Rosistilla ulvae: one gene and its partner. The main gene of each other region encodes a partner of the protein of the gene in region 2 in a complex. Links are inferred from orthologs where the notes say so. Each region holds a gene or a part of one and is shown on either strand. Other genes may lie near its edges. The genes, in order: carA and carB.

The links.
Region 1: the proteins of carB (region 2) and carA are in contact, whole or in part, in a solved structure (PDB 1KEE), measured with the Escherichia coli proteins. The link is inferred for Rosistilla ulvae from one-to-one orthologs.

What each region holds. Positions count from the first base shown.
Region 1 is NZ_CP036261.1:993,871-1,002,095, forward strand. The notes cover bases 2,609-5,581. They hold carA (glutamine-hydrolyzing carbamoyl-phosphate synthase small subunit), read right to left. Parts: upstream 4,674-5,581; coding sequence 3,543-4,673; downstream 2,609-3,542. Other genes in these bases: EC9_RS03650 (hypothetical protein), read left to right, coding at 2,869-3,561; EC9_RS03660 (hypothetical protein), read right to left, coding at 4,768-5,055; EC9_RS03665 (5-formyltetrahydrofolate cyclo-ligase), read left to right, coding at 5,263-5,581. Outside these bases: EC9_RS03635 (hypothetical protein), read left to right, coding at 458-736; EC9_RS03640 (thioredoxin family protein), read right to left, coding at 840-2,045; more of EC9_RS03665, read left to right, coding at 5,582-5,871; EC9_RS03670 (hypothetical protein), read left to right, coding at 6,035-6,313; EC9_RS03675 (DUF2062 domain-containing protein), read right to left, coding at 6,274-6,762; EC9_RS03680 (hypothetical protein), read left to right, coding at 7,115-7,672; EC9_RS03685 (ATP-binding protein), read right to left, coding at 7,739-8,225. UniProt on the Escherichia coli protein: Small subunit of the glutamine-dependent carbamoyl phosphate synthetase (CPSase).
Region 2 is NZ_CP036261.1:3,304,973-3,314,063, reverse strand. The notes cover bases 1,687-5,525. They hold carB (carbamoyl-phosphate synthase large subunit), read right to left. Parts: upstream 5,133-5,525; coding sequence 1,887-5,132; downstream 1,687-1,886. Other genes in these bases: EC9_RS11740 (MATE family efflux transporter), read right to left, coding at 5,380-5,525. Also shown: EC9_RS11760 (TRAP transporter permease), read left to right, coding at 1-437; EC9_RS11755 (helix-turn-helix domain-containing protein), read right to left, coding at 450-899; EC9_RS11750 (DUF6932 family protein), read right to left, coding at 896-1,468; more of EC9_RS11740, read right to left, coding at 5,526-6,696; EC9_RS11735 (acyltransferase family protein), read left to right, coding at 6,844-7,929; tkt (transketolase), read right to left, coding at 7,987-9,091. UniProt on the Escherichia coli protein: Large subunit of the glutamine-dependent carbamoyl phosphate synthetase (CPSase).

The DNA of each region.
Region 1 (8,225 bases), 2.3 Mb from region 2 along the record:
CAGAAAGGCTTGGCACGCTTCATCAAAATGCAATTGCTTCATTCCCGACCGCACAGTGCATAGATATTACTGTGTGGGGGGGCGCAACCTACGTGTGAACTTGGACTAACCCTGAAGAACTACCCAAACTCTTTCGGGATAGATCGGCATTTGTTCACATATCGAATAGTTGGGCGTGCGATTTGTGCACATGTGCATCGAGGTGTGGGGACGGCATTTCAGCGTGAAGATCTTGCAACTGTAGGGTGAAGCAGTGTTTCAATTTGAGGTGTCAGCCAGCACGTGATGGCGTGGCACGGCTACTTCGCCGGTTCACAAACACTTGCTAACCCTGCGCATCGGGCGTCGCGGTCTGTTGCGGTCGCTAGCGACGTAGTATCTTGGCTCGAATGCTTGGAGAGATGAGTCCGGCAAGGGGTATTTGTTGGCCGAGCCAAGGCGCAAGCGAGGTGCATTTATGTCGGGCGATCAGATCTTTGTAGGATCGGTGACAATCCTGCTTTCCATCGCCACGTTGCTCGCTGCGTTGGGGTATTTGCCTGGTGCGGACAAGCTGGGCGTGGCGAGCAAGGTTCACCGACGCTATGGCGCTCGTGGAGTGCGCCTTTTTTATTGGGGGGCGACGGTTTTGCTGCTGGCCCTTGCGGTAGCGATCCTTCGCGACGCGCGGCCGTCGTTTGCTGTTCCCGATTCGGATCGCAACGAACTGTCGGCCGACGGTGCTTCATCGCCCTGAGACGCCGCGACCATTATCGGTCGCGGCATTGGCATTCGCTCTAGTGCACATCGATAGCAATGTGCGGACGGCTGATAGAGCAGCCCTGTCCTGAGGAAGCTGTTTAGTGAAGTTGTCGCACTTGGCTCATCGCTTGGTGCATCACGTCTTGAGCTTTCACGCTGTAGGATTCGGGCGATTGGAAGAACCGCTTCAGTGAGTCCTCGCTGGTGAAGAAGTACAGCTGGCCTTGGTGGTGCAGGCCGAATTCACGGTTGCCTTCGAGTTGTTCTTGGTTTTCAAAGAACCGTACGACGTCCATGCCTCCCAGGGCCGGAGTGTATTTCTCCGGGTCGGCGAGGAATTTGGTTTGAGCCTGATCGCTGCTGAACAGGTACAGTTTGCCAAGGTGGATCGCACCGAATTGCTTGTCGCCGCTGACCCAGCGAGTTTCCTCCAAGATTGCGACGGGGCAATAGCCGTCCATTGCCAGCGGAGGTGCCGCCGACGGGCTTGGTGTCGTTGCAGCCGCTTGGCTCGCAGGTTCTGGAGTTGGGTTGGTGGCAAATTCGTTAGCTGCGATCGATGCGGCCCCACCATCATTCTGGTGAATCGGTTTCGACGGCGGCATCGAGATCGCGGCGGAGACCGGAGTCACTGGCGGCGCTTGCAGTGGTGAATGGCTGGGCAGTTGGAACTGGTTCGACGGCGCGTTGGCGGCGACGTTTCCGGCTGCCGATGGGGGCAATGCATATCCGCCACCGGCTGGTGGGGCGTTGCCTGCAACGGCTTGTTGCGGTTGGCCCGCCGGGGCGGCTGCCGTCGGCGGTGTCGCAGGCATTTGGGCTGCGATCGCGGGCGATTGCAGCGCCGCTTGTGCCGGGGCTTGTTGTTGCTGTGCGATGTTCGCGGCAGGAGCTCCGATCGGGTGGCCCCCCTTGGTCGCGGCTTCTTGCAGCATGGTGATGTACTGCAGCGGAGCTTGGGGGCTGACGCTGTGGGAGTGGACTGCGCCGGAGGCGTCGACGACGACATCGGTCGGGAATCGATTGACCTTAAAGTATTCGGCAAGCTTCTTGTTTTTGCTGGCGTTGATCTTCACGGGCACGTAGGCCTGTTGGATCACGGCGGCAACGTCGGGGCTTTGGAACGCCCCCGCTTCCAGGCGGTCGCACCAGACGCAGTTGTCGCTTTCGAAGTGGACAAGCAATAGCTTCCCCTCGGCTTGCGCTTGCTGGTGGGCGACCTTGAGGTCGGCGTTCCAAGGAATCTCCGCTCGGACAGTGGCGGCGAATACAAACAGAGCAGTTAACAACAATGCGATACGCATCGCGATCCCTCGCTTTTCGTCACCTTCTTGTGATTCAGGAACAGTCCTGAATGAGAGATTGCCGGAACAATCGATCGTTCACGCGAGGTGACATTGGGTGTGGTTCGGCGAAGCACAACACAACGACTCGTTGTGGATATTCCGACGCCATGATGGGTATTCGGCGGTGCCGATTGAACTTCTTGAACGAAAAGTATCAATTATGCCGAATGTGCCGCCACACCAATCTCGAGATGAATTGGGGCGTTGAGATCGATAAGAAGTGGTTAGAAGCGGAGCGGACAGGATTCGAACCTGCGGATCCAGTTGCCCGGATCACCGATTTAGCAAACCGGCGCTTTCGACCACTCAGCCACCGCTCCTACTAACCAATGCTGAAACTTTGTATCGGATGATCGCCGTTTCATCAGTCGCGTAATTCTTGCGAATCTGTCCACTTTATGCAACCCATCTGTGGCCGATCTTGGTTCGCAAATTCGCAATTCGTTTTTCGGCACATCTTCACGCACGTTCGCGGCGGGAATGCGAGTCGAAATGGGGGCGATCGGTTCGGCGCAATGGCCCCGCGTCGGCGCTGCAGCGAGCTGTCGTTTGGTGCTGAAAAGTTGTCGCGCGCCGGCGCGGTGGAACCCCCGAATTTACCCAACCCCGATAAGCGGCGGTGCTGGCGGAGGATTGCTGAACTTTTTTGATGATCGGTTGCAGGATCGTCTACCTGCTGTTCGATCTGTTCTTATCGCGGGAAGCCCCCAACGTTTCATGGATGAAATGGCAAAACCGAGTCTGTCTTGAACAGGCGTTGCTTTTAATCCCTGGAAATTCTGTGCGATCTTTATTGGCTTCACTGTTTGTCTTGTCGCTAGGCATCCTGGCGGCACTTCCATTTCGCAAAACAAGCCACGAAGAGCTTGAGCCACCACCGTTAGAGCGGTCTCAGGTCGCGTCGTTGATTTCGCCGCTTGAGGAGATTGATGTCGATGCCGGCGATCTGTCGGGGTTGAACCTTTCCGAGGTGGCTTATGCCGCCGACGGACTCACGCCGCGAACGGATTCCGGCAGCGAAACCGCAGCGTTTCCGGAACTTCCTCAGTCCCGACGCCCGTTTGCCGAAGCGTTGGTGCAACCGACGGCGTTGATCCCCGATGCCACTCGGAACGCAAGTCCCGATCCGATGGACATCGCCAACCGCTCGAAGGATTGGAACATCGATCTGCCGTTGAAGTACGTGCAGCCGCAGACCGGATTGCAGGTCGAAGAGATTGCCAGGCAGCCGTTGGCAACGCCAGCCGAAGCGACCCGCGGGTCGCTGTCATGGAATGGTTCGCCCACGCCAAACGGCAACGGCCCCGCGGCAACCGGGATGCGAATCCATCAAGCGGGTTCGCGACAGTTCGGTGAAGCGGCGGCAGCGGCCGGCAGCGGAGCGTCGGTCGAACCGACGCCGAATTACCAAGCTTCCCCGCCGCCGCAGCCGCGGGCTCGCAAACGGTTCTTCGTTTATGAGCCGGCGGGTTGAGAAGAGATCGATTCTTGGAAGCGATCGAATAGATAGTGGCTGTCGTGGGGACCCGACGAAGCCTCGGGGTGGTATTGGACGCTAAACGCATCGTGTTGGCGGTGCCGAACGCCCGCAACGGTATCGTCGTTCAGATTCATGTGGGTCACTTCCAAGCAGTCGGGCAGCGACGATTGCTCGATCGCAAAGCCATGGTTCTGCGTGGTGATTTCGATCTTCCCGGTGGTTAGATCCAAGACCGGTTGATTGACTCCACGATGCCCAAACTTCAACTTGAACGCTTTCGCGCCACATGCCAGCGACAGCAATTGGTGTCCCAGGCAGATTCCGAAGATCGGTTTCTTGCCGATCAGCTGGCGAATCGTTTGTTGCGCGTACTCGAGCGGTTCGGGATCGCCAGGGCCGTTGGACAAAAAGATTCCGTCGGGTTCCATGCCCAAAATTTCGTCGGCGGTGGTCGAACCGGGGACGATGGTCACGCGATTGCCGCGGGAATGCAAGTGTCGCGGGATGTTCCATTTCATGCCAAAGTCGAGGCAGACGATATGGGCACCCGAATCGGGGGTCGAAGCGTCGGTCCATTCGTCCAAGCGAACCGACCAGGTTTCGACCGATTTCGGCATCACTTCGCAGACCAGGTCGCGGCCGACCAGTCCAGGAGAAGCCTTCGCCTTGGCAACCAAGCTGGCATCGTCCAGATCGGTCGTCGACAGAATTCCCTTCATCGCTCCGAGATCTCGGATGCGGCGGACCAAAGCCCGGGTGTCGATCTCGGCGATCGCGACGACGCCATGTTTTTGCAGATATTCGGTTAGGCCGCCTTGAGCGCGATAGTTGCTGTAGACGCGGCTCGATTCGCGGATCACAAATCCCGACAACCGAGGCTCCTGATGTTCGCGGTCGTCATCGTTGATCCCGTAATTGCCGATCTCGGGACTGGTCATCGTGACGATCTGGCCGCGGTAGCTTGGGTCGGTCAAGATTTCTTGATACCCGGTCATTGCGGTGTTGAAGACGACTTCGCCATCGACTTCGCCCGCCGCACCGACCGAAATGCCGGTGTAGACAGTGCCATCTTCCAGTGCCAGTTTTGCAGGGGCTCGCGTGTTCATAAAGCTTGCTTGGGGGTGATGTTTTGCGGCTGCGTTCTCATTGAAACGTATAGCCTTTTCCCCACTGCGACAAGGTGGTGAAACAGGTTGCCGATCAGCGAAGCTGTTCGAAATCGTCGGCGGGATCGCCAAATTCGACCACCTCTTCGGCCTCGCCAACAAACTCCGCCTCCTCAGCGACTTCCGCGTCGTCGACGAATTCGGCTTCCTCCGCTTCATCGATCGGCTCGGCCTCTTCGATCAGTTCGCCCTCTTCCTCTGCCGATTTTTTGCTGCCTCGCGTCGACGGTCCCGCTTCAGCTCGTTTTTCCAACAGAGCCGCGATCGGTACCGCAAGAACAATCGAAGCGATCAGAGCACACCAACCGTAAAACCAAATCATCGCTAAATCGCCATTACTTCGAAGATTGTGTCAATCAGAAACCACGGGGTCGCTTTATCGTAGTCCAAAGCCAATGGAGCTGCAATTTTTTGCTCCGCGGTTGGAAACACTCTCCCTCGCCCCCGCATCGAACTCCTGGTTAGATGGGCGTAAAGCCCTACAGTGGTAGGAGATATCGACGCAAGCAAACCACAGGAGTGGAGAGGCATGACGTTGCCTGAAAACGAGATCGCCCAACGCAAGGACGCGATTCGCAAGCAAGCTCACGCCAATCGCAAGGAGCAAGCGGCCAAGGAAGTGGTCAGTCAGCGGATCACCGATCGGTTGCATCGGATGCCGCAGTACCAAAGCGCCGCGGTGGTGATGTATTACGTCGACGTTCGCGACGAAGTTCGCACGCGACACGCATTGCCCGACGCGCTGGCGTCGGGCAAAAAGATCGTCGTGCCGTTTTGCGTCGATGGCGATCTAAAGCTGTTCCATCTCGAATCGATGGACGAACTGGAAGTCGGGATGTACAAGATCCTCGAACCGCGAACCGATTTGCGGGAACTAGCCAGCAAGCGGGGCGAGGTTGCCGAACTGGATCTGGTGATCGTGCCGGGCGTCGCTTTTGATCGCAGCGGGGGGCGAACCGGGCATGGCAAAGGGTATTACGACAAATTGCTCGAACACGCTCGCGCCGATACGCCGCTGATTTCGCTGGCCTTCGAATGCCAAATGTTCCCCGAAATCCCTGTCGCCGGCCACGATATCTCGATGGATTTTGTCGTCACCGAAGATGCGGTCTATCCCGGTCGCGGCCGCGCCGAATAACGTCGCGACGCCTGCTACGAAAGGCTCGTCCGGCGTTTGGGCTCCCTTTTTGCCCCCTCTGTTTCCCGAGATGCATTCCATGCCGGACCGGAAGTCGATTGTTGGGGATACGTACGCCGAGGGCTTTCGCGGGAACTATGGCGCGTATGGATCACCGCTCACGATGAAAAATGGTTGCGGCATTGTGTTAACGCAGTCGCGGGACACCTCCTGCATCACGATCATGTGCGATTGTGAAGCGGGGAGTGCCGAGACGCCCGAATTGATCCGAATCGCCGCCGGGAATTATGACGGGCGGCTGGGGAAGAGCTTCGCGCATCTGCACGAATTGTTCGGCCCAATGCGTCCGTTGGAGGCTTCCGCTGCTGGGAGGATTGGTTTCGACTTCCCTGCATCTAACGATTACGGCGGGGTGATCGCCCCAAAGCGTTTCATTCGATAGGTGTAGATCACCGAATAAGCGAGGCAGTATCCGAGCACCGCGACAATACTGGCGACGACCAAGCAGCCGACCGTCAGGGGGCCGATAATCTCCCAGATTCTGGTCCAATAGAATTCGGTCTTGTTCAAGAATCCTGTGGGGGGATGTTGCAAGCCATGCCACCAATCGCGGCCTTTAGGTTCGCTGCCCAACAGCAGCCGTCCGACCTGGTAACAGGGGAGATAGATCGGCACAAACGTCGCGGGATTGCTGAGCCAAACGATCGGAAGACCGACCAATTTGTTGGCCCGCAAGGCCCAGGCGAGGAACATCACCAGCAGCATCTGCAGCCCGATCGTCGGGGTAAAGGTGACGAATAATCCGATCGCAACCCCGAGTGCCAGCGGATGGGGCGGGTCGTCGGCATGCAGGATGTTGTGCATGACAAAGCGACGAATGCGAATCCACATTCGAAAGGTTTGTCGTTTCGCGTAACGATGCATGCGAAGGTACCAAGCAGCGGCGGAGGGGGCGGTGGGAGCTTCGATAGTTTGATATAGCGATGACACGATGTCGACCCGGCAAATAGTAGCGGTTGTGCGTATCAGGCAGCGAATGTCGCGAACAAACGCGACGGCAAAGCTGCGGGCTTCCATCGGCCGATACCTGAGAATACCGCATCGATACCACGCCAACCTAAGTCTGGCCTGGGGGATGTGAACTCGGAATCCAGGTGTGTGGGATCTTTCGATCCCGTGGCCGATCCAACGTAATTACGAGCCTTTAGAATTCGAAAGTCTCTAGGCAAGGAGCCTTCCCATCATGCAAGCTTCGCGAAAACTTCTGCTGGCCTCCATCATCGTTGGAATGGCCACCACCGCAACGGCTGATTGGGATTCCTTTTGGCATCACAAGAAAGTTGCGATGCACAACTGCAAGATCGACTATTTGCGCAATCAATCCTGGCCGCAACCGTTCTTAGAGCACGACGCCTACAAGGTGCGAGGTCCCTTCGAGACGATGGCCAACAACGGCTGGCGGTTGCACAATACGCTCAGCCACGAGGTTTTCCGCCCCGACGATTCGATTCTGACCGCCGTCGGCCGCAACCGCGTTCAATGGATCGCCACTCAGACGCCTGCGAATCATCGTCATATCTATGTGCTGCAGGCGGCTACGCCGGAAGATACGCAGCGGCGCGTGGCGTCGGTCGAAGAAGCGTTGGCTGGGCTAGCCACCGTCGGCGTGCCGCCTCAGGTGTATGTCACCGCAAAAGTTCCTACGATGGCATCGGGTGAGTGGAATGCTCAGCTGAGTCGCAAGCGTCGCGAGCAGATGGTCGCACCGAAGCTGCAGTCGGATAACACCGGCACGAATTAGGCATTCCGCCTGTCGAAGTACAATAAGCCCCAGTTCGTCTGGGGCTTTTTTGTTGGAGCCGGCCTGCTACAGGTCCAGCCCGTCCAGTTCATCCAACAGGTTGTCCAGGTCGTCTTTCGGTTTGTCGGCCGAATCGGTTTGGCGTTTTGGAATGCCCACCTCCAATCCGACGGTGGCTCGACCAGCCAACAGCAGCTGTTCATCCCGTTCGCGAGCTGCCGTCGCGATCGGATCTTCATCGGCATCGGGCGCGCCGAACAGCTTCGATAGATCGATCTTCAAGCCCCCCGCTTCGACCGGCGCCCCGGCGATCCCAGGCGATTTGTGCTGCGGGAAGATAATCGCATTCTCGGGACAGACGCGGCTGCAGGCCGGGCAGCCCTTGCGACAGTTATCGGGCTGTTCGACAAGGATCGTTTCGACAGTATCGACGCCGTAAACGCCAAACAAGCAGAAATCGATGCACTCCATGCAGTTGGTGCAGCGGCTGAAATCGATTACCGGATACCAGCGACGGCTGGGCGATTCGTCGATCTTGGTCACCGCACCGATC
Region 2 (9,091 bases):
TTGCCGGTTACGCGAGCGCTTCGATTGCCGAGGCGCCGATCATGAAGACCTCGTTTGCCGCGTTCCGCTTCTCGTTGGTCGGATTCACGCTGCCGTTTATGTTTGTCTACCGACCGGCGTTGTGCCTGTTGGCTCCCGATGGCCAATCGCCCACCGCGTTTGCAATCGCGCACGCGTTGACCGCCGCGACGATCGGGATCCTTGCCTTGGCGGGCTGCATCGCGGGCTATTTCCGCAACAGTCTGTCGGTCTTCGAACGGGTGTTGATGTTCATATCAGCCGCGCTGTTGTTGGCACCGATCACCAAAATCGGCGAAGTCCGCGTCGGATTAACCATCGACATCGTCGGCGCGATCCTGTTTATCGCCGTCGTCACGATCAACGCGATGCGTCGACCGACAACAACCAACGGCCAGTTAGACAACGCGACCGCATAACGAAAACCGTCGCTAGGCGTCGGTTGTTTCGCGACCTAGGGGAGCTTCGACCACGGTGGTCTGCAGGCGGACATCGAGCGCATCGAGAATTCGGTTCGCACGATCGAGCGTGACGCCGTGGTATTCGTTGCGTTCATCGCGAGAGACCTGCGATTCGTGAACATCCAACTTGGCAGCAAGCTCGCGCTGCGTGATACCGCGAGCGATACGCAACGAAACGAGCAGCACTCCCAGTCCCCGGAGGTTTTGGAGATCGGGAAAGACGCCGCGTTTTAAGTTTTCGTAGTGAGCGACCTCTTCTCTCAACTGCTCATGGAACGAAACCAAGGGTTCCATCGCACGTGTCAGCTCTGTGTCGCCCAGCCCCGATTCACTTAAACTCTTGCGATGTGCATCCAGACGGTTGCGTTCGGCTTCAATCCGATCGGACGCCTCGCGATACTCTTGTTCATTGCGAATCATGATCCTGTCGCCTTTAGCAATCGGATAATTCCTTTAGGCTTCCCATCGCGCCGGCACTGCCGAAAGGCGGCGGGGAATTCCAATTCGTTCCCACGCGCGTCGCGAATCCCCGAACCAAGCCCGGAGAAATGCGGATAGAGTTCCACGCGGTAGACATGCCACATCGGCAATTGCTTCTTCGGATATCCTGGATAAGCTCGGCGGAGCGAATGGTCCCACGTCCACACCTTCTGCGGGTCCAAACGATTCAATGCCGCCACCAAGCGTCCACTTACAAATTCATCGCGGTCACAAACAAAGTAACCGTCGATATCGTTGGGATGATCCTTGTCTTCGACAAATGATCCATCGACAAAAATCGATTCCACACCAACTTGCCATAGCTGCTGTGCCATAATCGCAAGTTGCTCAACCAACCAAACCCGCCATGCCGAATCCCAGTTCGGATACGCTTGGCGATCGTCCGGACCGCAGCACAGAACGGACCCGCGTAGATCAAACAACGAGACGTCGTAATCTCCCATCGGGAGCAAACCGTTGCGATCAAACGCAGGGATCTTCTCAACCATCCTGCACCTACACTTTAACTATGTGTTCAGTTAGACACATTTGTCAAGCCAACACTGTGGGGGAACGCTGCATAACCACAGCAGCAGCGTCATCGATAAACCAGCGATTTCGCTCAACAAACGCCAGGGGGACGCCGCCCGCGGTTCCCCCTAACGAATCGCGAAAAAGAAAGAGACGAGCCACCCCAAGCTTCGCCCCGTGTCAGAGAAGAACGCGAGATGAGGCGCCACCCCACCAGTAGCGAAGCGACGGCATGAGACAGCCTGGCGACGCAAGTCCCAGGTCTGTGGCGATTTGGATTCGCGCCACAGATACGCAAAAGACCACCGCGATCGTGTTTCGATCGCGGTGGCCTTTGTTTCCATTTCGGCGGATTGCGTTCAACACATCGGCGCCTTCAATGCGCCGTGCGGAACTCTACAGTCCGAACCGATCTTGCAGGCACTCGACGTCCAGGGCGCCTTCTTTGAGCGCCTCCATCGCGCCGACTGCGGCTTCGGCTGCGGCGATCGTCGTGATGCATGGGACGCCGTGTTGAACGCCCGAAGCGCGGATGCGACCTTCGTCGGTGCGAGCCCCTTTGCCGTTGGGCGTGTTGATAATCAACTGGACCTCTTCGTTCTTCAGGTAATCGATAAGGTTCGGATGCCCTTCGGCAAGCTTCTTGATCGACGTTACCGCCACGCCCGATTCCTCGAGCAATTTCGCGGTACCCGAGGTCGCCAGGATGCTGAAGCCGAGATCGCGGAGACGCGAGCCAAGCTTGATCGCAAAGTCCTTGTGACGCGACGACAGGCTGATGAAGATGTTCCCTTCGCTTGGAAGGACCGTGCTCGCCGCGATCTGACTCTTGGCAAACGCCAGCGAGAAACTCTTGCTCGTTCCCATCACCTCGCCCGTACTTCGCATCTCCGGTCCGAGCACGATGTCGACGCCAGCAAACTTGCGGAACGGAAAGACGCTCTCTTTGATCGAGACGTGCGACGGGATCGTTTCCCCGGTCACACCGACTTCGGCAAGCGTCTTGCCGCACATGACTTGAGTGGCCAATCGCGCCACCGCGACGCCGGTCGCTTTGGCGACAAACGGCACGGTACGGCTGGCTCGCGGATTGACTTCGATGATGTACAGCGTCGGCTTGCCATCTTCCACTTTGACAGCGTACTGGATGTTCATCAGGCCGACGACTTTCAGTCGCAGTGCCAATTGTTTCGTTGCGACGCGGATCTCGTCGAGGATCGATTCGGGCAGGCTGTGAGGCGGAATCGCACAAGCGGAGTCGCCGCTGTGGACACCCGCTTCTTCGATGTGCTCCATGATCCCCATCAGCACGCAGTCCTTGGAATCGGAGAGCGCGTCGACGTCGACTTCGATCGCATCCTCTAGGAACCGATCGATCAGAACCGGTTGCCCTTCGGCGACAACAAACGCTTCGGCGACGTAGCGATCGAATTGCTTGTGGTCGTAACAGATCTCCATCGCTCGGCCGCCCAAGACAAAGCTGGGTCGAACCAACGCGGGGAACCCGATCCGATCGACTTCGCCGCGAGCTTCTTCCATCGTCCGCGCGATGCCGCTTGGCGGCTGACGCAGCCCCAGTTCATCGATCAGTTGTTGGAACAGCTCGCGATCCTCGGCCGCTTCGATCGTGTCGACGCTGGTTCCGATGATCGGCACGCCGGCGTTGGCCAATCCGCGAGCGAGATTCAACGGCGTCTGGCCGCCGAACTGAACGATCACGCCGTCGGGTTGAACGTTGTCGCAGATGTTCAACACATCTTCGATCGTCAGCGGTTCGAAGAACAGGATGTCGCTGGTGTCGTAATCGGTACTGACAGTCTCCGGATTACTGTTGACCATGATCGATTCATAGCCCATGTCGCGGAGCGCGAAACTCGCATGGCAGCAGCAATAATCGAACTCGATTCCCTGGCCGATCCGGTTTGGACCGCCACCAAGAATCATGATCCGCTTCTTATCACCCTTGGGCGGCGCCTCGTTCTCGTCTTCGTAAGTGCTGTAGTAGTAAGGCGTGAAGGCCTCGAATTCCGCAGCACAGGTGTCGACCGATTTAAAGACCGCGTGAACCCCTTGTTCCTTGCGGTATTCGCGAACCTTGAGTTCGCTGGAGTCGAAAATAATTGCCAGCTGGCGATCGGAGAAACCTAATTGTTTCGTGTATTTCAGATCGGCCGGGCTGAGCGATTCGAGCGATTCCGCTTGCAGCAAGAAGTTCTCATGCTCGACGATCTGTTGCAATTGGTCCAAGAACCAGCGGTCGATCTTGGTCAGTTCGAAGATCTCTTCGATCGTCATCCCCATCTTCAGCGCGTACCGCAGATAGAAGATCCGTTCGGCGTTGGGAGTCGACAACTTGGCGATCACTTCGTCGCGGTCGGGCTGCGATTCGCCACCCCACATATCCTTGCTGCCGCCGCCAAAACCGAAGGCACCAACTTCCAGTCCGCGGAGCGCTTTCTGGAACGACTCTTTAAAGGTTCGTCCGATCGCCATCGTCTCGCCGACGCTCTTCATCTGCGTCATCAAGGTCGGATCGGCTTCGGGGAACTTCTCAAACGCAAACCGTGGGATCTTCGTAACGACGTAATCGATCGACGGTTCGAAACAAGCTTTTGTCTTTTGCGTGATATCGTTGGGCAGTTCCCACAAGCGGTAACCGACAGCCAGCTTGGCAGCGATCTTGGCGATCGGGAAGCCTGTCGCCTTGCTCGCAAGCGCCGACGATCGGCTGACCCGCGGATTCATCTCGATCACGATCATCCGACCTGTTGTCGGTTCGATCGCAAATTGAATGTTCGATCCACCGGTCTCCACGCCGATCTCGCGAATCACCGCCAACGATGCGTCGCGCATCCGTTGATACTCTTTGTCGGTCAGCGTCTGCGCGGGTGCGACAGTGATCGAATCGCCGGTGTGAACGCCCATCGGATCGAAGTTCTCGATCGAACAGATGATCACACAGTTGTCATCCATGTCGCGGACGACTTCCATTTCATATTCTTTCCAACCGATGATCGACTCTTCGATCAAAACTTCGGTGACCGGGCTTTGGTCCAAGCCGTTTTGCACAAGGGCGTCGAAGTCGTCGCGGTTGTAAGCGATCGCCGAACCGGAGCCGCCCATCGTAAAGCTGGGGCGGACGACGCAGGGGAGACCAACATCGTTCATCACGCGGCGGGCGTCGGTCAGATTGCGGACCGTTTCGCCGCGGCAGACGTCCAGGCCGATCTTGTCCATCGCCTGTTTGAACTGTTCGCGTTCTTCCGCTTTGGCGATCACATCGGCGCGAGCACCGATCATCTCCACGCCGTACTTCTCCAGCACGCCGTTGGCTTCCAGGTCCATCGCGGTGTTCAGACCGGTCTGGCCGCCGAGCGTTGGGAGCAGCGCATCGGGACGCTCCTTGGCGATGATCTTCTCGACCATTTGCCAGGTCAGTGGTTCGATGTAGGTCCGATCAGCTGTTCCCGGATCGGTCATGATCGTGGCCGGATTGCTGTTGACCAAGATGACCTCGTACCCCTCCTCACGCAGAGCTTTACAAGCCTGCGTGCCGGAATAATCGAATTCACAAGCTTGGCCGATGACGATCGGTCCGCTACCGATCAGCAAGATTTTCTTGATGTCGTCGCGACGTGGCACAGGAAGGGAACCTTTGATGGAGTGGAAGAGATCAGGACGGGCGCAAAACCCCGGCAATGTTAACAAACCACCGGAAAAGTGGTAGGGCCCGGAGAACGCTTCTAGGCTGCAAAACCTTGCTCCACACTTGCGGCAATCCCCCAATCGCTAGGGTTTCGACGATCGTGCGAACGCATCCAGCGCTCAGAAAACGGGAAGGAATCCGCTCACCATACCGCCACTCTCTGGAAATCGACTGCCGCCAACGTTAATCGATCGCAACGGGATCGGTTTCCCGCAGGTTCGATTTGAGTGTCTGGAACTCGCGATTGGCAAAGTAGAGGTTCGACAATGAATACGAAGTGACGCAGACCGCATATGCCGCGGCCGCTCCGGTCCCACCAAACTCCCAGTACAAGATCACCGTCAAGACCAGCAGCAGCGCCGCGTGGAACCCCAGCAGCCAGGTGAGCAAGCGACGACGGCCGGCGTACAACAAAAACGTGGGTGCCAGCGAAAACAGCGTCGTCATGCTCGAACCGACGGCGACCCAACAGAGCGCCGGATAAGAAGCGACAAAGTCGGGTCCGTAGATCCCCAGAATCGTTTTCCCGAAAAACAGGACGACCAACAAAAACAGGACGATGCCGGCTCCAATCATCAAGCCGCGGTCGCGCCGCAGGATCGACATCTGCCGCCAATCGTTCGCCTCGAGATACAGCGAAACCGCTGGCTGAAAGAACTTGTCGGTCGATTTGCTGAGCAGCAGAATCAAGCCGCCGGTCTCAAAGGCGGGTGCCAACAGACCAACCCCAATATCGCCGTGTGGCATGTGATGGGTGATCACCAAGGTCGAACGAAACAGCCACGAGACCATGAACGTGAAGAACATGAAGGCCAGACTTTCGCTGATCCAACCGCGGACGTTGGTCTCCACCTCCGCATCGCCCACCAGCGGACTCGCTTGCCGGTAGCAGAACAACATCCCCAACAGCAACGCCAGCACGCTGCCGCTGGCGAAACACAACACGGCGTGGCTGGCGTTGAAGTGCATCGTTTGCGTTAGCGTTAGAATCAACAGCAACGTAGTCGCCGGGATAACGATCCGCGAGATCACCATCGCGATGATCGGCATGCGAAACGCCAGCAGCAGATCGATCACCACCCCAGCGCCCGCCATCGAGGGAAGATAGACAAACGCAAGCGTAACCACATCGCGACGGTTGCCCGAGTGCAAGGGAGCGGCCAAGAAGATCATCGCGATCGCCAATAACAAACTCAGCAGCAACGTCCCCAGGAACGCAAATCGCAAATAACCGGCGATCCGGCCACCATCTTGCGCTTCGTTGTAGATCGGAATCACGCGCAGGCCGTATTTGCCAAACCCGCCTTCGGCGAGCGCCGCGAACAGTCCCAGCGTTGCGATCGCCCCGATGTATTGGTCGAACGCGAGATGCGACAGCTCGCGGGCCAAGATGATCGTCGCCCCATACGCCAAGAAGATCCCGACCACGTTCAGCGCAACCATCACCAACGGGACGACTTGCCAACGTCGTGGTTCAGTGATTGGGGACGCCGCATCCAAGTCGTTGTTACTCCGCGACCGAATTCCCAAAAGATCCTCCAGCGGTCGGCGTGCTAGAGTTTCACAGCGGCTACCAAAGTAATCCGCGCTGTCGCCGCGGACGTCCGCGCAATCGCTTCCTTCGCCCCAATTCCACCATCGCAATCCATGCAACCGTCGCAGGAATTAAAACAGTCGTTCCGCACCGCCAGCCTCTGGGCGACGGTGCTGGTCGTACTGATTCACTATCGCTCGGCCGCAGCCACGGGTGGGAATCTAAATGGCTGGCTTCAAGAATTTTTAATCAATGGAATCGCCCGAATCGCGGTCCCAGTCTTCGCCTTTGCCGCCGGGTTCTTCTACTTTCTAACGTTCACCGGCAGCTACAACAACTACCTCGCCAAGCTGCGGCAGCGCGCCGCCAGCTTGTTGGTCCCCTATCTGTTGATCTCGTTGATCGCGTTTGCAAGTTGGTCGACGATCCAGATGCTCAGCGGCAAGCCGACGCAATTGGAACCGTCGCAGTTCTTCGCCCGGATCCTACTGCATCCGCTAGCCGAACAACTGTGGTTCCTCCGCGACCTAATGCTATTGGTCGTCGCAGCGCCGTTGGTCCAGTTCGCCGTCCGCCGCGCACCACGCATCATCTTAGGCATCTTGGCGGTTCTGTGGACGATGGAATGGCAACCCGCTCCGATCGTCGCCGGATGGTACGCCCTGAACGTCGAAACGCTGCTCGGCTTCACCCTCGGTTGCTGGGCCGTCACGCGGATCGATCTTCTGGAGAGCCTGATCCGCGCCCCGAAGCGCTTCAGCTTCGCGCTGCTTGCGACCTGGATTCTGTTGTTGACGATTCGCGTCGCGATCGATCCCAGTTTCGATAACTGGTACATTCGCGACTTTACAACGCTCTCGCTGTTGCTACAGAAAGCCGCCATCGCAACGGGTTGCTTGGGGCTGTTGAGCATCACACGGCGGATCGAAAATCAGCGACTCAGCCGGTTGGCCGAGTTCAGCTTTTTCGTCTACCTGGTACACGAGTTCCCGATGCGGGAAGTGCTCCGCCGGATCACGAGCAGGATCGTCGGCGAAGAGTTCAGCTTTTGGATCGCCGCACCAGCCGCAATCGTTTGCAGCTTGCTGCTGGCTCAATTCGCCAGCCGCTACACGCCAACGCTGATCGCCGTATTGACCGGCGGGCGAACAATGAAGCCGGTCTCCTTGTCCGCTGCGAGACCGCGTTGGCGCTACTAGTAACGCCAGTTTTCGATGACGCCGCGAGGTTCGCAGCGTCACCGATTTCCAACGGCGTTACGCCAACAAAGCTTTGGCTTCGGCAACGATGTTTTTGGTCGTGATGCCAAACTTTTCGTACAGCTGAGGAGCCGGTGCCGAAGCGCCGAAGCTGTCCATGCCAACAAATTCGCCTTCGCTGCCCAAGTAGCGATCCCAGCACTGGCGGATGCCCGCTTCGATAGCGATGCGAGCGGTGCACGACGCAGGGAAAACGCTCTCGCGATAGGCGGCGTCTTGGTCTTCGAACAATTCGAAGCAAGGCATGCTGACGACGCGAACCTTGACGCCGGCGGCTTTCAATTGCTCGTAAGCTTCGACGGCAAGCGACAACTCGCTGCCGCTGGCCATCAGGATCAGTTCGGGTTCGCCATCGGAATCGGCCAACACGTAGCCACCCTTCGCGGTTCCCGATGCCGGTGCAAACTTCTCGCGGCACAGCGTTGGCAGGTTTTGACGCGAAAGGACCATCGCGGTTGGATGATCCGACAATCCGACGCTGGCACGATACGATTCGGCTACCTCGTTGGCGTCGCCGGGACGGAAGACATACAGCCCTGGCATCGCACGGCACGCAGCCAAGTGTTCGACAGGTTGGTGCGTTGGTCCGTCTTCGCCCAGGCCGATCGAATCGTGAGTCAGAACGTACAACACGGGCTGATGCATGATGCTGCTCAAACGCATTCCGCCACGCATGTAGTCGGTGAAGACGAAGAAGGTCGCACCGTAGGAACGCAGTCCCGTCAGCGACATTCCGTTGCAGACGGCGCTCATCGCGTGTTCGCGAATGCCGTAGTGCATGTTGCGACCGCAAGGCGTTGCCGCTTCGTAATCGCCCGCACCTTCGAACTTCAACAGGGTGTTGGTGCTTGGCGCGAGGTCAGCCGAACCGCCGACCATCCAAGGAATGTTCTTGGCGATGGCGTTGAGAACTTGACCACCGCTGACGCGCGATGCCATTCCCTTTTCATCCGCTTCGTAAGTTGGGATTTCCGAATCCCAGCCCTCGGGCAGATCGCCAGCGAAGAAGGTTGTCAGATCAGCAGCCTTCTCGGGATTGGCGGTTTGATAAGCAGCCCAAACGTCTTGCCATTGCTTGTAAGCTGCGGCGCCACGGGCTCCG